Regions from separate parts of the Streptomyces sp. NPDC002463 genome, predicted to be linked through region 3. Evidence: riboswitches for the same ligand, from Rfam matches in the RefSeq annotation. Region 3 holds a riboswitch; each other region holds the start of a gene.
The links. Region 3 has a riboswitch for cyclic di-AMP ahead of ACFYX3_RS19680 (peptidoglycan DD-metalloendopeptidase family protein). Riboswitches for the same ligand answer to the same signal wherever they lie in the genome.
Positions count from the first base shown of each region.

Region 1: it holds a riboswitch for cyclic di-AMP, as region 3 does, so the genes downstream of both, ACFYX3_RS29815 (transglycosylase SLT domain-containing protein) here and ACFYX3_RS19680 (peptidoglycan DD-metalloendopeptidase family protein) in region 3, are expected to answer to the same signal.
Region 2: it holds a riboswitch for cyclic di-AMP, as region 3 does, so the genes downstream of both, ACFYX3_RS17410 (M23 family metallopeptidase) here and ACFYX3_RS19680 (peptidoglycan DD-metalloendopeptidase family protein) in region 3, are expected to answer to the same signal.

Region 1 covers NZ_JBIARL010000016.1:195,027-201,289, forward strand. Annotated here, with positions in the region: gene ACFYX3_RS29800 (alpha/beta fold hydrolase) at 1-669, shown strand, start outside; gene ACFYX3_RS29805 (hypothetical protein) at 855-1,448, shown strand; gene ACFYX3_RS29810 (phosphoribosyltransferase family protein) at 1,666-2,970, shown strand; gene ACFYX3_RS29815 (transglycosylase SLT domain-containing protein) at 2,954-3,790, opposite strand; cyclic di-AMP (ydaO/yuaA leader) riboswitch at 3,795-3,978, opposite strand; gene ACFYX3_RS29820 (hypothetical protein) at 4,355-4,957, shown strand; gene ACFYX3_RS29825 (phosphocholine-specific phospholipase C) at 5,011-6,263, opposite strand, start outside.
Region 2 covers NZ_JBIARL010000007.1:360,383-366,645, forward strand. Annotated here, with positions in the region: gene ACFYX3_RS17395 (PLP-dependent cysteine synthase family protein) at 1-441, shown strand, start outside; gene ACFYX3_RS17400 (MFS transporter) at 438-1,664, shown strand; gene ACFYX3_RS17405 (PP2C family protein-serine/threonine phosphatase) at 1,794-3,005, shown strand; cyclic di-AMP (ydaO/yuaA leader) riboswitch at 3,219-3,365, shown strand; gene ACFYX3_RS17410 (M23 family metallopeptidase) at 3,377-4,492, shown strand; gene ACFYX3_RS17415 (aldo/keto reductase) at 4,538-5,485, shown strand; gene ACFYX3_RS17420 (PrsW family intramembrane metalloprotease) at 5,544-6,263, opposite strand, start outside.
Region 3 covers NZ_JBIARL010000009.1:144,992-151,254, reverse strand. Annotated here, with positions in the region: gene ACFYX3_RS19700 (aspartate aminotransferase family protein) at 1-184, shown strand, start outside; gene ACFYX3_RS19695 (helix-turn-helix domain-containing protein) at 259-888, shown strand; gene ACFYX3_RS19690 (DUF6126 family protein) at 907-1,062, shown strand; gene ACFYX3_RS19685 (tyrosine-protein phosphatase) at 1,079-1,900, opposite strand; cyclic di-AMP (ydaO/yuaA leader) riboswitch at 2,261-2,449, shown strand; gene ACFYX3_RS19680 (peptidoglycan DD-metalloendopeptidase family protein) at 2,454-3,392, shown strand; gene ACFYX3_RS19675 (SGNH/GDSL hydrolase family protein) at 3,556-4,350, shown strand; gene ACFYX3_RS19670 (STM4011 family radical SAM protein) at 4,337-5,197, opposite strand; gene ACFYX3_RS19665 (STM4012 family radical SAM protein) at 5,207-6,263, opposite strand, start outside.

The DNA.
Region 1 (6,263 bases), on a different contig from region 3:
CCGCTGCGCGCCCATCTGGACGGCTCCGTCGGCACGTACGCCTTCGTCGACTGCCGGGGCTACGGCGACGCCCTCGACCACGCGGGCGCGTACACGATGGAGGAGGTCGCGGCCGACGCCCTCGCGGTCGCCGACGACCTCGGCTGGGACTCCTTCTCCGTCATCGGCCATTCGATGGGCGGCAAGGCGGCCCAGCTGATGCTCCTCGACGCCCCCGGTCGGGTCCGCTCCATCGTCGGCATCTCGCCGGTCTCCGCGGCCGGGTTCCCGCTCGACGGCGAGACCTGGGAGCTCTTCGCCGGTGCCGCCGACGAACCGGCCAACCGGCGCGCGATCATCGACAACACCACCGGCGGGCGCTACGACGACGCCTGGCTGAGCGCACTCGTCGACCGCTCCGTGACCCGCTCCTCCGCGACGGCCTTCCGCGCCTACCTGGACTCCTGGTCCCGCACCGACTTCCACGAGCGCGTCCGTGACAACCCCACGCCCGTCCTGCTCGTCGTCGGCGCCCACGACCCCGCGCTGGGCACCGAGGCGATGGAGGCCACGTGGCTGCGCTGGTACCCCAACGCCCGCCTCGAAGTCCTCAAGGACGCCGGCCACTACGCCCCCGAGGAGACGCCGCAGGCCCTCGCCGAGGCCATCGAGGCCTTCCTCGGCGCCTGAGGCCGTCGGCCCCGGTCTCCGACCCCGTCGATCCGGGGTCCGGTCCCGTCGAAGATCATCCGAAGGTCAACGGGACCGACGACTTTCGAGGACAGCGGTGAGGCCCCTCGGCAGCCGATCATCGTGCTCACGACCTCAGGGGGCGGTCTTCCAGGGACCGCCCACGACCGGCAGGAGCACAACCGATGGGCCTCGCACAGTCACAGCAGCGCTTTCTCGTCCGGCAGAAGGTGACGCTCATGGCCAACCGGTACCTGGTGCACACCATCGGCCCGGACGGCAAGGAGGGCGAACTCGTCGCCTTCGCCCACCAGAAGAGGATGGCGCTCAAGGAGCACGTCACCTTCTACACGGACGAGTCCCAGCGCCAGGTCCTCTTCACCTTCAAGGCCCGTCAGGTCATCGACCTCGGCGCGACGTACGACGTGGTGGGCGCCTCCGGCACCCGACTGGGCGGCTTCCGGAAGGACTTCGGCGCGTCCCTGCTGCGGAGCACCTGGCACCTGAGCCGGGAGGGCGAGGCGGGCGAGACCACCGGGCAGGAGCGGAACGAGGTGGTGGCGCTGCTGCGGCGCGCCTGGGAGTTCCTGCCCCTGGACCTCGTTCCGTTCGTCGTGCCGTACCACTTCGACTTCACCGCGGACGGCCGCTCCGTCATGTCGGTCGACAAGCTGTTCGGGATCCGGGACCGGTACGTGCTCGACATAGCCGACCCGGGGCTCGACCGGCGGCTGGCGATAGCCCAGACCGTGGCCCTCGACGCCCTGCAGTCCCGCTGACGGGGGAGGCCCACCGGACCGACGGGGCGCGTGGACGGAGCCGACCCGCTGACCGCACCGGCCCGCCGATCGAGCCGACCCGCTGACCGCACCGGCCCGCTGACCGAGCCCGCCCGTCGACCCGGGTGACGCGTCTACCCTGGAGGGACGGGCAGGGGACGGGGCACGCCGTTCCTCCCCGCGCCCGAGCCGCACACCAGCGGAAGGGCGGCGGACCATGTTCTTCAGCGATCGTACGGATGCGGGGCGCCAGCTCGCCGCCCGGCTCGACCACCTCAAGGGCCATGACGTCGTGGTCCTCGGGCTCCCGAGGGGTGGCGTGCCGGTGGCGGCGGAGGTCGCGGACGCCCTGGACGCGCCGCTCGACATCTGTCTCGTACGGAAGCTGGGCGTGCCGCACCAGCCGGAGCTCGCGATGGGGGCGCTCGGGGAGGGCGGTGTACGGGTGCTCAACGAGCGGGTGCTGCGGGAGGCCCGGGTGAGCGAGCGCGACCTCGCCGCGGTGGAGGAGCGGGAGCACACCGAGCTCGACCAGCGCGGCCTCCGCTACCGGGGCAGCCGGCCCTCCGTGCCTCTCGACGGGAGGACGGTCGTCGTGGTCGACGACGGGCTGGCCACGGGGGCCACGGCGCTGGCGGCCTGCCGGGTGGTGCGGGCCAGGGGTGCCGCCCGGATCGTGCTCGCCGTGCCGGTGGCGCCGAAGGGCTGGACGGCCCGTGTCGGCGGCGAGGCCGACGAGACCGTCAGCGTGCACGCCCCGGAGCTCTTCTTCGCGATCGGGCAGTTCTACCGGGACTTCTCGCAGACCCCGGACGCCGAGGTCATCGACTGCCTGGAGCGGAACAGAGCCGGGCGGGCCCCCGTCGTGCAGGACACGGACGTACGGATCCCGGTCGACGGCGTCAGCCTCGGTGGGCGGCTCGCGGTGCCCGAGGGTGCGGGCGGCATCGTCCTGTTCGCGCACGGCAGCGGCAGCAGTCGCCACAGCCCCCGGAACCGGGCCGTGGCCGCCGAGCTCAACCGGGCGGGACTCGGGACGCTGCTCTTCGACCTGCTGACCGAGTCGGAGGCGGTGGACCGGGCGCATGTCTTCGACACCCCGCTCCTCGCCGGGCGGCTCGCCGGGGCCACGGAGTGGCTGGCCGGGCGTCCCGAGAGCGCGGGGCTGCCGCTCGGGTACTTCGGTGCGAGCACGGGTGCGGCGGCCGCGCTGTGGGCGGCCGCCGAGCCCGAGTCCCCGGTGAGCGCCGTCGTCTCGCGCGGCGGTCGGCCGGACCTCGCGGCCGAGCACCTGGCACGGGTGCGTGCCCCGACGCTCCTGGTGGTGGGCGGCGCGGACGCGATGGTCCTGGACCTCAACCGGCGGGCCCTGGCGCTGCTGCGCTGCGAGAACCGGCTCGCCGTGGTGGGGGGCGCCGGCCACCTCTTCGAGGAGCCGGGCGCCCTGGAGGAGGTGGCGGACCTCGCCACCTCCTGGTTCGCCGAGCACTTCCGGCGTGAGGGGATCAGTACGCCGAGTTGACGTTGTCGATGGAGCCGTAGCGGTCGGCCGCGTAGTTGCAGGCGGCGGTGATGTTGGCGACCGGGTCGAACAGGTCCAGGGACGTGCCGGGCACGTGGTAGGCGAGGAAGGTCGGCTCGATGACCTGGAGCAGGCCCTTCGAGGGGGTGCCGGCGACCGCGTTGGAGTCCCAGAGGTTGATGGCCTGGGGGTTGCCGGACGACTCGCGCATGACGTTGCGGAAGATGCCGTCGTAGGAGCCGGGGATGCCGTGCTGGCCCATGATGGCCAGCGACTCACGGATCCATCCGTCGAGGTTGTCGGCGTAGTTCGTCGCGGCGACCGTGGCCGCCTTGACGGCGGCGGGGGCGGCGACGGCCGGAGCGGCCGCGGCGGCGGAGGAGCCCGTTCCGGCGGCGACGGCGGGGGTGGCCGGCTTCGTCTTCGCCTGCGTGGGGGCGGCCTTCACGGAATCCCGACGAATCGTCAGTTCGAGGCCGGGGTGAATGAGTGACGGATTGTCACCCACGACGCTCTTGTTGGCGTGGTAAAGGTTCTTCCAGCCTCCCTGAATTCCCTTCTTGTGGGCGATCAGGGAAAGCGAGTCACCGCTCACGACGGTGTACGTGTGCGCGGCGGCCGGGGCGGCGGGAGCCTTGGCCGCGACCGGGGCGGCGAGGCTCTGGACGGCGATCTCCGGGGCGCCGGACACGGGCGCGGCGTCGGCGACGGCCGGGGCGATGAGCGGCAGGGCGAGTGCGGCGCCACCCGTGCCGACCAGGGCGAGGCCGCGGGAGACGGGGCTGCGGCGGTGACGGCGGTGCTTACCGTGAGCAGGCATGACGGTTTCCTCTCCGGCGCCTGCGGGGTGAGCTGTCGGGTTCGGACGGGAGATGTCCGGCCGCGCGCACGCGGCTGCACCCCGAGCCGTTCCGGAATCCGGACCGGCGTATTCGTGGGTCCCCCGCTCCTGCCGTCGGGTGAAAGGGAGTTTTACCGAGCGGCGGCAGGATTGGGCGTTCCGCTCGAATGGAGGTGACCGTAGGCCAGTAATGCGACGGATAACAAGGGGAGTGGGTCGCGGGCATCGGGAAATGGATCACGGAATTCGGGGAATTCAAGATCGATGCCGTCCGGGAGGCATCGAACTTCCTTGTCCGGTATGGGGCGGGAGAGGGGGCGGCCGGACCGGCGGGTCGTATGAGTGAGTCGCGTCACCAGGACCGCAATGTCCCATATGGTGCGTAATTCCTTTCGTGAGTAAATGGGGGGAAATTGCCTGGGGTGGGGTGTTCGTCGAGGGGTGGAGTGGCATGGATGCGAGCGGTGCTCCATGTGGGGGTAAAAGTCGCAAAAGGGACATTCATCGTGAAAGGTGGAGGCAGTCGACCCAGGAGACACCTCCATGCCGCCCTCCACCGCCCTGCTCAGCCCCGACACCCTCGACCGCGAGGCGGCCGCCCTCTTCGAGAGCGCCACCTGGCAGCGGATCGTCACGGACTGGACCGCCCCCGAGGAGTCGCCGCCCGCTGAGGACGGCTGGCGGAAGCTGCTCAGCGTGCCGGTGGACCGGCTCGTGGCCGAGGCCCTGGCCACCCTCCCGCCGGAGCTCCCCGCCGAGCGCCGGATCCCGGGACGGCTCGGAGCCGTGCTTCCGGACCGGCTGCACACCTGGCGCCGCATCGGCCAGGCCGACCTCCGCCCCTCGGTGCACCTCGGCTACGCGCGCCTCGTGCTGACCGAGTGGGGCTGGCAGAATGCCCCGTACAAGCTGCGCGACGCACGCGGTGCCCGGTGCGTCTGCGGTGCCCTCCTCGCCGCCCACCGCCTCGGCTACGGCAGCGCGGACACCATGAACGAGGCGGCCGCCTGGATCATGACCGAACTCCGGTCGCGCGGCTGGCAGGAGCTGATCGGGCCGTGGAACCGGGCCCCCGGCCGTACCGCCGCCGACGCGGTGGCCCTCCTCGACGCCACGGTCCGGCGCGCCGCCGAAGCGGGCCGCTGACGCCGTACCGGAGGCCGGGCGGCGGCCATGCCGCCGCCCGGACCCGCGGGGGATCAGCCGCTGATGCTCGGGGCTCCGGTCTCGATGTGGCCGGTGTACCGGCGCGACCAGGTGCCGTCGATGTCGGCGAGGATCGTGAAGTCGTACCAGCCGTCGTTGTACGCCACCGCGTTGAAGAAGTCCTCGCGGCTGGAGTTCGCCGGCACCGTGTACGTCCACGGGCCGTCCGAGCGGTAGGCGTTCGAGCGGATCGTGAAGGTGACGGGCCCGGCCGAGGTGTTGGTCATCTTGAACCACAGGGCCGTCTTGCCCGTACCCGCCTCCGGCGCGTACCTGGCGGCCACCTCGACCGCCTTGCCCGCCTTCGAGGCGTCCCCGATGAAGCGGCGCAGGAAGCGGTTGGGGCCCATCATCGAGATGTCGTACTTCCCCGAGCCCGAGCCGAGGCCGATGTTGAAGTAGTCGGTGGCCGTGCCGCCGGGGTCGACGGTGTACTGCCAGGCGGCGGTGTCCCGGTACTGGTGGGGGTGGATCGAGAAGTGCGCCGACCGCTTGGCCTCCGTGCCCTGGTTCGTCATCGAGAACCAGGCGAGGATCTTGCCCGCGGAGCCGAACTCGAAGCGGTCGAGGTTGCCGTTCACCTGGTACGGCAGGGCGCGCGCCGGGCGGGTGCCGGACTCCTGTACGGGCAGCGCGTTGTTCTGCGGGGCCGGGTTCGGCAGCGGGCCGCAGGTGGCCTGCCCGATCACCTTCGCCGTGGAGGGAAGGTTGGCCGGCACTCCGTACACCGGGTTGGCGAAGTCGAAGACCCCGGTCAGGTCGCCGGTGACCTTCCGGCGCCAGGCGCTGATGTTGGGGCAGGTCGCCGGGGTGCCGAGCGCCGCCGTCCAGCTCTCCATGAAGCGCAGCACCGAGGTGTGGTCGAAGACCTCGGAGCTCACCCAGCCACCGCGGGTCCACGGGGACATGACAATCATCGGGACGCGGAAGCCCAGGCCGATCGGCACGCCGTCGATGTACTCGCCCGCGGTGCCCGGAGGGGCGACCGGCGGGGGCACGTGGTCGAAGAAGCCGTCGTTCTCGTCGTAGTTGAGGAACAGCACCGTGGAGTCGAACACCTCGGCGTTCGCGGCCAGCGCGCGGTAGACGAGGTCGACGAAGTGGGCGCCGTCGCCCGGAGGGGCGTACGGGTGCTCCGAGAAGGCCTCGCTCGCGACCACCCACGACACCTGCGGCAGGGTCCCCGCGACGACGTCGGCGCGGATCGCCGCGGCGATGTCGTCCGGCGTCGAGCCGGTCACCTTCG
Region 2 (6,263 bases), on a different contig from region 3:
CTCGAACTGGTCGGCGTGGACTCCGTGAACTCCACCGTCTTCGGCCTCCCGGCGGGCGAGCGCCTGATGCGCGGCCTCGGCTCCTCCATCCACCCGGGGAACGTCGACCACGGGGCCTTCGACGAGGTGCACTGGGTGGGCCCGGCGGAGGCGGTCCGGGCGGCCCGCCGGCTGGCCTCGCGGCAGTTCGCCACCGGCGGCTGGAGCGTCGGCGCGGTCGCGCTCGTCGCCGGCTGGCTGGCCCGCACACGGCCGCGCGGGACCCGGATCGCGGCCGTCTTCCCGGACGGGCCGCAGCGGTACTTCGACACCGTCTTCAACGACGAGTTCTGCGCGGCGCACGGGCTGCTCGACGGACCCGTACGGGAGGACCCCGCCGCGTACGTCTCCGACGACTCGGTCAGCGGCTGGACCCGCCGGGTCCTGGAGCGTGTCCGGTGACGACGACGACCGCGCCCGCGAAGGGCCGGGGCGGCATCTGGAGGCAGAGCCGCACCTTCGACCCGGCCGTACGGCTGCTCTTCCTCAACCAGCTCACCATCAACCTCGGCTTCTACATGCTCATGCCGTACCTGGCCGCGCACCTCGCGGACGGGCTCGGCATGGCGGCCTGGGCCGTCGGGCTCGTCCTCGGCGCGCGGAACCTGTCCCAGCAGGGCATGTTCCTCGTCGGCGGGGCGCTCGCCGACCGGCTCGGCTTCAAGCCGCTCATCGTCGCCGGCTGCGCGCTGCGGACGGTCGGCTTCGGGGCGCTCGCCTTCGCGCAGTCGCTGCCGATGCTGATCGCCGCCTCGCTCGCGACGGGCCTCGCGGGCGCGCTCTTCAACCCGGCCGTGCGGGCCTGTCTCGCGGCGGAGGCGGGGGAGGAGCGCCGGGTGGAGGCCTTCGCGCTGTTCAACGCGTACTACCAGGCGGGCATCCTGCTCGGGCCGCTCGTCGGGGTGGCCCTGACGGGGGTGTCGTTCCGGCTGACGTGCGTGGTCGCGGCGGTGCTGTTCGCCGGCCTGACCCTCGTACAGCTCCGGTACATGCCCGTACGGGCCGTGTCCGCGCCGGCCGAGAAGGGGGAGCGGGGGCAGTTCCGCACGGTGCTCGCCCACCGGACGTTCTGGCTCTTCTCGCTCGCCATGACCGGTTCGTACGTGCTGTCCTTCCAGGTCTATCTGGCGCTGCCGCTCGCGGCGGGCGGTACGGGGGTGACGACCGCACTGTTCGTGGTCTCGGCGCTCGTCGCGCTCGCCGGGCAGCTGCGGATCACGGCCTGGACCCGGCGCCGGCTCAGCCGCGAGCGGTGTCTCGTCCTCGGGCTCGCGCTCATGGGCGGGGCGTTCCTCGTGCCGGCCGCCCTGGGGCGCGGCCTGGTGGGGCTGCTGCTGTGCGCGGCGGTCCTGGCCGTCGCGAACGCGGTGCTCTACCCGTACGAGATGGACACCGTCGTCGCCCTGTCCCGGGGACGCTGGGTCGCCACCCACTACGGGCTCTACAACACGGTGTGCGGGATCGGGATCACCCTGGGGAACCTGGGGACGGGTGCGCTCCTCGACGTCACCGGCTGGTCGGCGGTCCCGTGGCTCGCGCTGTGCGCGGTGGGCCTGGGGTGCGCGGCGGCGATGGCGCTGCTCGCCCGGGGCGGACGGCTCGCGGAGAGCACCACGGGCGGCTGACGTCTGCCCGGGGTGCCCCGCCCGTACGCCTATCGGCCCCGTGGGAGTCGCCGCCCCGGGCGGCGGCGGCCACCCTGGGAGGGTGCGGTGCGGACCGCGCGCCGGTCGGATCCGGGCAGGAGAGCACAGGTGGGGCACCCCCGAGGAGCGGCGGGCGGAGGGCGGCGGGGCGGTGAGGGCCGGCCCGATTACAGCGGTGCCCGGCGGTTCATCCGCGCGCTGCCCCCGCTGATCATCGCGGGCGGTGTCGTCTTCGACCTGGCGACACCGCCCGAGTACACGGCGGCGCCGCTCTTCTCCGCCGCCCCCCTGGTCGCCGCCCCCTTCTTCTCCCAGCTGACGACCCTGCTCACCGGGATCGCCGCCGTCCTCGCCTCGGTGGGGCTGCACGCCTACAACGGCACCGTCGACGAGGTCGCGGCCCTCACCGAGACCCTGACCGTCGTCACCGTCTCCGCGCTCGCCCTCCTCATCAACCGGGTCGTGCGCCGCAGCGGTGAGCGGCTCGCCTCGGCGCGGGTCATCGCGGAGACCGCGCAGAAGGCGGTGCTGCCGACGCCCGACGAGCGGATCGGCGGGCTGCAGTGCGCGGCGCGGTACGAGGCGGCGCAGGCCGACGCGTTCATCGGCGGCGACCTGTTCGCCGTCCAGGACACCCCGCACGGGGTGCGGCTCGTCGTCGGGGACGTCCGGGGCAAGGGGCTGGACGCGGTCGAGGCCGTCGCCGTCGTCATCGGCGCCTTCCGGGAGGCGGCCGAGCAGGAGCGGAGCCTGGAGGGCGTGGCGCGGCGACTCGAACGTGCACTCGCCCGGGAGGGCACCCGCCGGCACGGACTCGACGCCTTCGAGGGGTTCACCACGGCCGTGCTCGCCGAGATCCCGCGCGGCGACGGGAGCGGGACCTTCGACGGTTTCGTACGGGTCGTCAACCGTGGCCATCCGCCGCCGCTGATGCTGTACGCGGACGGGCGGCTCGACATCCTGGAGCCGGGCGAGGCGGCGCTGCCGCTCGGCATGGGCGACCTGGCGGCGTGGCCGGACCGGGCCGAGGCGCGGCCGTTCCCGGCGGGTGCGACGCTCCTCTTCTACACGGACGGCCTCTCGGAGGCGCGGGACGCGCGGGGCGTCTTCTACGATCCGGCGGCTCGGCTCGCCGGGCGGATCTTCCCGGGGCCCGAGGAGCTGCTCGACGCGCTCGTGGACGACGTACGGCTCCACACGGGCGGCGGGGCGACGGACGACATGGCGCTGCTCGCGGTGAGCCGCCCCGCGACGGGGCAGCCCGAGCGGCGGCGGACGATGCCGGTGGTGCCGCCGGGCGGGCCCGGTCACCGGGCGTAGTCGAGGGGTGTCACTGCGATAACAATTGACATAACGTCAGATCGTGCATGTTTCCCCATCCGCCTCTTACGCCTTGCTGAAGGGGGGTCAACTCGGGTGATACTCCCTCAATTCAATGAATGATCAAGAGGGACGGGCTTGGAATCGGGACCCCCTGTCTATTAACGTTCGATAACGCAGCGCGGTCGTCCCAGCCGTCGCAAGAGGCGGCACCGTGCGCACGCGCCGAATCCTGAAAAGGAACCGGGGAACCACCACTTGGGGTGAATCGGACGCCTTCGTCCCGTACGGAGGGGCCCGTAGGAGACCTTCCTGCTCCGAACCCGTCAGCTAACCCGGTAGGCGAGAAGGAAGGAAAGGAGCGCGCCCCCGTGGCGTCCAACACCCCCGCACCCGAAGCCCCCTTCGACGCTTTCGGTGGCGGTGCTGGTCCCTCCGCCCCCGACACCGAGTGGAACCCCACCGAGGGCTCCCTCCGCGCCGAGAGCCGCTCCGGCGGCCGGCACCGGGTCGTCAAGCAGCGCTCCAACTTCGCCCGTTCCTCCACCGTCCTCGGCGTCGGCGTCATCGCGGCCGTCGGCGCGGGCGGCCTCGCCACCGCGCAGGAGAAGCCCCCGGTCGCCATATCGCTGCCGGACCTCCCGGACCTGAACCTGCCGGACCCGCACGACCTCCCCGGCGTCGGCGACCTCCTCCCCGGCGAGGACAGCGCGCCGGTCAGCGCGGACCGCGCCAACCCGAACCCGCTCACCGCCGCCACGTACACCACCGCGGACGACCAGGCGACCGGACAGGCCGAGCAGACCACCGCCGCCATGCCCGCCGCGGGCGAGGCCCTGCGCGCCCGCATCCTCCAGCAGGCCGAGCAGCAGCAGGCCTCCGCCGACGCCGCCGAGAAGGCCGCGGCGGAGAAGGCGGCCGCCGAGAAGGCCGCCGCGGAGGCCGTGGCCAAGGAGGCGGCTGCGGAGAAGGCCGCCGCCGACGCGAAGGCGAAGGCCGAGGCGGAAGCCAAGGCGAAGGCCGAGGCCGAGGCCAAGGCGAAGGCGGAAGCGGCGGCCGAGGCCGAGCGCCTCGCCAAGCTCGCCGCCGGCTACTCGCTGCCGGTCTCCTCGTACACCCTCACCGCCACCTACATGCAGTCCGGCTCGATGTGGTCCTCCGGCTACCACACCGGTCTCGACTTCGCCGCCCCCACGGGCACCCCGCTCAAGGCGGTCCACGGTGCGACCGTGAAGTCGGCGGGCTGGTCCGGCTCCTACGGCTACCGCGTCGTCCTGGAGATGGAGGACGGCACCGAGGTCTGGTACTGCCACATGTCGTCCATGACGGTCAGCGCCGGCCAGACCGTGTCCACCGGCGAGACCATCGGCCGCGTCGGCGCCACCGGCAACGTCACCGGCCCCCACCTCCACATGGAGGTCCACACCCCCGGCGGCGACGGCATCGACCCGATGGCCTGGCTCCAGTCCAAGGGCATCAACCCCTGAGCACCCGCACGGAATAGGCCCGGCGACGGGAGCGGTTGATTCGACATGACCTCTCTCCGCCCGCTGGGCTCCTCCGACCTGCACGTCTTCCCCGTGGCCCTGGGCGGCAACGTCTTCGGCTGGACCGCCGACGAGGCGGAGTCCTTCGCCGTCCTCGACGCCTACGCCGCCGCCGGCGGCAACTTCGTCGACTCCGCCGACGTCTACTCCGCCTGGGCCGAGGGCAACGAGGGCGGCGAGTCCGAGACCGTCATCGGCCGCTGGATGGCCTCCCGGGGCAACCGCTCCGCCATCGTCGTCGCCACCAAGGCGGGCGCCCACCCCCGCTTCAAGGGCCTCTCCGCCCCCACGATCAAGGCCGCCGCGGAGGAGTCGCTGCGCCGCCTCGGCACCGACCACATCGACCTCTACTACACGCACTTCGACGACGAGTCCGTCCCGGTCGAGGAGATCGTCACCGCCCTCGACCAGCTGGTGAAGGACGGCAAGGTGCGCGCGGTCGCCGCTTCCAACATCTCCCCGGAGCGACTGCGGGCCTCCCTCGACTTCGCCGAGGCCGAGGGCCTCACCCGGTACGTCGCCCTCCAGCCGCACTACAACCTGGTCTCCCGCGACACCTACGAGGGCCCGCTCCTGGAGACCGTCGAGAAGGCCGGGCTCTCCGCCGTCCCGTACTACGGGCTCGCCGCCGGCTTCCTCACCGGCAAGTACCGCCCCGGCAGGACCGTCGACAGCGCCCGCGCCCACCGCGCCGCCGAGCTCGCCGAGACCGAGCGGGGCCAGGCCGTGCTCTCCGCACTCGACACGGTCGCCGCGGCGCACGAGACCGAGCTCGCCACCGTCGCCCTCGCCTGGCTCGCCGCCCGGCCGACCGTCGCCGCGCCGATCGCCTCGGCCCGCACGGTCGAACAGCTCCCGGCCCTCGTCGCGGCGGCGGACCTGACGCTGACGGAGGCCGAGCTGACCCTCCTCACGGAGGCCTCGGCGATCTAGGGCCTGTCTTTCGGATCAGGCCCCGCTCCCTGATCCGGCCTGATCCGAAAGACAGGCCCTAGCTCCGGTACGGGTTGTAGCCGTCGTAGTCCAGATACTGAGGCGGCGCCCAGGCCCGGCCCGTCGCCCGGGCCGCGTACGTCAGCGCCGGGGAGGCCACCGCGCGGCGCTGCCACAGGTGGTGGAGGAGCTCCTGCTCCCGGGCCGGGAAATCGGGGCCGGCCGTGCCGCGCCGGGCCCGGTCCCGCAGGAACGCGAGGGTCGTCGCGAAGGACTCGTACTCGCCGACCGCCCGCGCGGCCGGCGGGCCGTACGTCCGGGCGGCGAACGCGCGGGCCATCTGCCGGGCCCGCATCGAGGACAGCGCGAGCGGCTCGGTCGGCGCGAGCCAGCCGGCCGCCGCGTACGCCGGGAGCTCCCCGGATATCGTGCGCAGCTCGCGCTGCCGGCTCCACACCGCCAGCCAGGTCAGCAGGCCGAACGCCGGAACCATCAGCGCCCCGTACACCAGGTAGAAGGCCAGCGGGCCGCCGAAGGTCGCCGAGCCGTTCCAGGCGGAGTGCAGGCTCATCGCGAGCAGCAGCCCGGCCAGCGGCAGCAGCACCCGGCGCAGCCGCTTCCCGGGCGGCGCGAGGGCGGCGAAGCCGAAGCCGATGCCGGTGAGCACGGTGAACAGCGGATGCGCGAACGGTGACATCACGGCCCGTACGAAGAAGGTCCCGGCGGTCACCATGCCGATGCCGGAGCCGAACTCCTGGTCCTCGCCGAAGGCGTTGCC
Region 3 (6,263 bases):
CACCCAGGTCTCCGGTGACCATCTGGAGGTGATCAAGCTGATCCCGCCGCTGATCATCGACGAGGCGGACGTGGACCGGTTCGTGACCGCCTTCACCGCGGTCATGGACGACGCCCACGGCGGCGGCGGGCTGATGTGGGACTTCGGGAAGACGCTGGTCAAGCAGGCGGTCGCACAGCGCTGACCGATTCACGACGCCGGTTTTGCCTCTGAGGCAAGAAACTTGCCTCAGAGGCACGAGCCTGGCGGAATGGACGCATGGACCACGTCCCCGGGGACACCTCCCCGGACCCCGCCGTCACCGACGTCCTGCCGGACGTCGCCCCGCAGCTGCGGGCCCTGCGCCGCCGCCGGGGGCTCACCCTGGAGGCCGCCGCCCAGCGGGCCGGTCTCTCCCCGGCCCACCTCTCGCGCCTGGAGACGGGGAACCGGCAGCCCTCGCTGCCGATGCTCCTCGCCCTGTCCCGTATCTACGGTACGACGGTCTCCGAGCTCCTGGGCGAGACGCCCCCCGAGCGCGACCCCGTCGTCCGGGCCGACCGCTCCGAGCCCGTCGAGGCCGACGGCTGGATCTACCGCCAGGCGGGCGGCGCCGGCCGCGCCCTCCAGTGCCTGCGGGTGCACGTGCCCTACGCCACCCGGGCCGACATCGTGCGGGTCCACCCCGGCGAGGAGTGGATCCACGTCCTGGAGGGGCGGGTCCGGCTCGCGCTCGGCGACGCCGTCCACGTCCTCGACCCCGGGGACAGCGCGCACTTCGACTCGCTGACCCCGCACCGCATCGGTGCCGCCACGTCCGGCGGGGCCGAGCTGCTCTTCGTCCACACCCTGATGCAGAGCCCCGTCGCCGAGCTGTGCCTCGGCGACGGGACCCCGCATCGGCGCTGACATCCAGAAAGGACCGACATGTCCGAGAAGTCCGTACCGGTCACCGGCGAGGAGCGCGGTGAAGGCAAGTTCCCCAAGGGGCTCGTGCTCCGCCTCTTCGCCTATCTGATCGCAGGCCACCTCTTCGCCGGCTTCCTCTACCTGCTCTTCACGCTCGGCGCGCAGAACCAGTAGGGCGCGCGGGCGGGCCTCACGCCTCCGTCAGGAGGCGCTCCCGCAGGCGCTCGCGGGTCTCCGGGGCGAGCTTCAGGCCCTCCGTGAGGTAGGCGTCCACCGAGCCCCAGGTCGCCTCGATCGTCTCGAAGGCGGCCCGCAGGTACTCCACCCGCGCATCGAACAGCGGGCTCAGCAGCTCCATCACCTCGGGCGACATCGCGTCCGGGGAGGTGGAGCTGCGGCGCACCTTGTAGCGGCGGTGCGGGTCGTTCGACTTCACGTAGTCGGCCTCGATCGCCCCGCGCTCGACCCCGACCGCGAGCAGGGTGATCGCGATGGCGAGCCCGGCCCGGTCCTTTCCGGCCGCGCAGTGCATGAGGGCCGGGACGCTCTCCTCCGCCATGGAGTGCAGGATCCGGCTGTGCTCCGAGGTCCGCTCGACCACCATCTTCCGGTACGAATCGGTCATCCGGGCGGCCGCCTTGCCGTCGCCGAGGATCTCCCGCAGCTGCGCGATCTCGCCGTCGCGCACGAGGAGCCAGAACTCCTTGCCGTCGGCCGGGTCGTTGAGGGGTATGTTCACGTTCCGCACGCCGGGCAGGTCGACGTCCGCGCCCTCGACCCTGCGGTCCGACTCGTTGCGGAAGTCGAAGACGGTGTGCAGGCCGAGTGAGGCGAGGAAGGCGGCGTCGTCCTCCGTCGCGTGGGCGAGGTGGCCGCTGCGGAAGAGGCGCCCGGGGTGGACGGCGCGCCCGTCCGTCGTCGGCAGGCCGCCCACGTCCCGGAAGTTGCGGACCTCCGCCAGCTCGGGCTCGTCGGCTTCGGCGGGCGGGACCTGCGGCAGCTGCTGCGTCACGGCTGCTCCTGTTCTGTAGATCGGACCCTGTGTCCGGTGGATCGGTTCCTGGGGCGATCATCTCGGGTGGGGCCCGGAGGCGCACCCCCTCGGACGGGAATGGGCGATCTGTCCGTATTGAGAACTAAGAGGTAACCCGCCCTGGTTGCAGGGGAGATGGGGATCCGCGCGTGAGCAGCGTCATAACCGTGACGGACCGTGCCTGATCGTCTTTTCCAAATACCCCCCGCGAAAAGGAGATCGAGGGGCCGTCATCGACGGAGGGTGACCGGAATTCCGCCCGGAAATCAAGAAATCCCGGAGTGCCGGAAAACTGCGGCTTGTTCACGCCGACCCCACTCGTCTAGCGTCGCGCTCACTCCGGACGGACCGCCGAATCCTGCCACCGACCGGAATCCGCACTCACCGGTAGAAGGCAGGAGCGGGGGACCCAGGTAAGTCGCCGATCCCTTCGAAGAAGGACGGCTCGGGGTGAAGTCGCGTATGCACGCGGCCGGACATCTCCAGTCCGAACCCGACAGCTCACCTCGCAGGCGCCGGAGAGGAATTCGCCATGCCCGCGAAGGGTAAGCACCGCCGCACCAAGTCCAACCGTCTGACCCGTGGCCTCGCCGCCGCCGGCACCGGCGGCGCCGTCGTCGCCCTCCCGCTCCTCGGAGCCACCGGCGCCCACGCCGCCACCCCGGCCGCCGCTCCCGCGCAGGCCGTCGCCCAGGTGAAGGCCGCCGCCGTCGAGGCCGCGCCCGCCACCGCGAAGGCCGCGCCGAAGACGTACTCCGTCGTCCGCGGCGACTACCTGTCGAAGATCGCCGCCGAGCACCACCTGGCGGGCGGCTGGCAGAAGCTCTACAAGGACAACCGCCAGGTCGTCGGCGAGGACCCCTCGCTGATCCTGCCCGGCATGAAGCTCACCCTCGGCGCGAAGAGCACCGCCAAGGCCGCGCACCACGACCGGCAGACCTCCGGCAAGAACGGCGACACCCAGCGCGCCTCGCGCAGCAGCGAGCGCACCTCGGCCCCGGCCGCCCCCGCGACCGCCTCGGCGTCCTCCGCGCCGTCCTCGTCGGCCGGCACGACCTCCTCCTCCGGCTGGGTCGCCCCGATCGCCGGTGCCGCCATGTCGACCCCGTACCACCAGGCCGGCTCCATGTGGTCCTCCGGCTACCACACCGGTGTCGACTTCATCGCCTCCACCGGCACCACCGTCCACGCGGTCGGCCCCGGCACCGTCTACTCCGCCGGCGACGGCGGCGCGTACGGCAACCAGGTCGTCATCCAGCACGCCGACGGCACCTTCTCGCAGTACGCCCACCTCTCCTCGATCTCCGTCTCCGCCGGCCAGACCGTCACCGGCGGCCAGGAGATCGGCCTCTCCGGCGCGACCGGCAACGTCACCGGCCCGCACCTGCACTTCGAGATGCGCACCGGGCCGGAGTACGGCTCCGACATCGACCCGCTGGCCGCCCTGCGCCAGCACGGCGTGAACATCTGACGCGTCGTCGTCAGCGGTTCGTCATCCGGATGCCCGGCACACCCGTGCCGGGCATCCGGCGTATTCCGGTTTGGTGGAATCTTTATCGGTGGCATATGTCACCCTGCGTCAACCCCTCCTTACGGTCGCGTAGGTCACATCCGAGGAGGAAGGATGTGCTCCCGTGGCAGACGATTCGAGATCAACAGACAAGAACGCATTCGGGTCGTACGCGGCGATCGGTGACAGCTTCACCGAGGGCGTCGGAGACCCCGGGCCCGACGGGACGTACGTCGGCTGGGCGGACCGCTTCGCGGTGCTGCTCGCCGACCAGCTGCCGGAGCACGACGACTTCCGGTACGCCAATCTCGCCGTACGGGGGCGCCTTCTCGACCAGATCGTGGCGGAACAGGTCCCGCGGGCGAAGGAACTCGCCCCCGACCTGGTGACCTTCTGCGCGGGCGGCAACGACATCATCCGCCCCGGGACGGACCCCGACGACGTGGCCGAGCGCTTCGAGCGCGCCGTCGCCGACCTGAGCTCCGCCGTCGGCACCGTCATGGTGACCACCGGCTTCGACACCCGCGACGTGACCCTGCTCAAGCACCTGCGCGGCAAGATCGCCACGTACAACGGGCACGTCCGGGCCATCGCGGACCGCTACGGCTGCCCGGTCCTCGACCTGTGGTCGCTGAAGTCCGTCCAGGACCGGCGCGCCTGGGACGACGACCGGCTGCACCTCTCGCCCGAGGGACACACCCGCGTCGCCCTGCGCGCCGCCCAGGTCCTCGGCATGCCCGTGCCCGCCGACCCGGACCAGGCCTGGCCGCCGGTCCCGCCGCGCGGCACTCTCGAGGTCCGCAAGGACGACATCCACTGGGCCAGGGAGTACCTGGTGCCGTGGATCGGGCGCCGGCTGCGCGGCGAGAGCTCCGGCGACCACGTCGAGGCGAAGCGCCCCGACCTCATGCCCCTGTAGCCAGGGGCACGGCGGGGATCCGCTCCAGGACCCCGCCGGCGAACACGTCGTACAGCGGCAGCGTCTCCAGATGGACGTAGCCGATGTGGCAGTCGCAGACGGCGAGGGGGCAGGCGCGGGGACGCAGCGCGGCGCGGTACGAGCCGTCGTACAGGTTCCCGAGCCCGGCCTTGACGAAGTGGCAGCGCCGCACCGTCCCCTCGCCGTCCACCGAGACCACCGACGCGCCGGTGCGGCAGGGCAGCCCCGCCGACCGGTGCGGATGCCGGCTGTACGGGAAGAGCGGATCGAGCTCCGTCCAGCCCTCGGCCTCCGCGTCGGTGTACGTGTGCCCCTCCGCCGCGTTCACCCAGAGGTAGACGTGGGGCGGCAGCGCGGCCCGCAGCCGGACGGCGTGCTCCCGGTGCTCGGGCAGACCGACCACCCCGACGCTGTACCGGATCCCCCGACCGGCCAGATCGTGGGCTTTCGCGAGGAACCGCTCGTACGGAGTCTGCCCCGGGTGGTACGTGCACCAGAGGGCCACGACGTCGGGGTCCGCCTCCGCCAGCCACTCCGTGCGGCAGCTCAGATTGGTCTGGATCGCCACCCGCTCCACGTGCGGCAGCCGGGACAGCTCGACCAGCGCCCGCCGGTACCAGGAGCGGACGAGCCCCTCGCCCCACGGGGTGAACAGGATCCGCAGCCGGTCACCGGTCTGCTCGGCGGCCCAGCCGGTGAACCGTTCGAGCGCCGCCCGGTCCGCGCGCAGCTGCTCCCGGCTGTCCCGGCGCTTGGCGAAGGGGCAGTACGGGCAGTCGAAGTCGCAGGAGGACAGCGGGCCCCGGTAGAGCAGGGTGAGATCCACGGCCGCCGCCTACTTCGCCTCGTACGCGGCCATCGCGGCCCGCACGGCGGAAGAGAAGAGCTCGGGGCCGAGCCCGTCGGAGTGGGCGAGCCCCTCGGGCGACAGCCGCAGCAGCCCCGCCGGGGCGTCCGCGATCCAGCCGTACTCCTCGAACCGGGCGAGCTCCGGGCCGAAGTCCGCGAACGGCGAGGACCCGAACCGCTCCTCGTACCCGGCGACCGGCATGCCCTCGGCCTGGAGCAGCGACTGGAGGAGATGACGGCGACGCGCCTCGTCCCCGTCCACCGCCCGGCCCACCTCGGCGCGGGAGAAGTCCCCGGTCTCCGTGTACGCGTCGATGATCGAGCGGATCTCCCGCATGTCGACGGCGTAGTCGAAGGAGTAGTGCAGGTCCGAGGTGTACGAGCGGGCACCGCAGCCCAGGCCGATCATGCCGTCCGTCTGGCAGGCGTAGTCGTCCAGACCGGCAGGGCCCGCGTCCGCCCGGCGGAACATCCGCATCGACACCTGCTCGTAGCCGTGCGCGAGGAGATGGTCCCGGCCGTACCGGTACAGCCGCAGCCGCTGCTCGTCCCACTCCCGGTCGGCGGCCGCCGGGTCCTGGATCCGGCCGAGACCGGTGAGCGGGCGCACGTACAGCGGATAGAGGTACAGCTCCTCGGGCCGCCACGCGAGGGCCGCGTCGAGCGAGAACCGCCAGGACCGCTCCGTCTGCCCGTCGATGCCGTAGATCAGGTCGATGTTCAGCACGGGCACACCCGTGTCCCGGATCCGGCCGAGCGCCGCCTCGACGTCCGCGCGGCGCTGCGGCCGCACCGCCGCCCGCGCCTCGGCCTCCACGAAACTCTGCACGCCGATGCTGAGGCGCGTCGCGCCCCGGTCCGCGAGGACCGCGAGCCGGTCGGCGGTCGCGGTCGCCGGCGAGGTCTCCACGGAGAGCGGCACCGCCCGCAGGTCCGCACCCATCCGCTTCTCCGCGATGTCGCAGAGCCGCTCCAGCTCGGCGGCGGTCAGGAAGGTGGGCGTGCCCCCGCCGAACGCGGCCGTGGCGAACCGCACCGGCGAC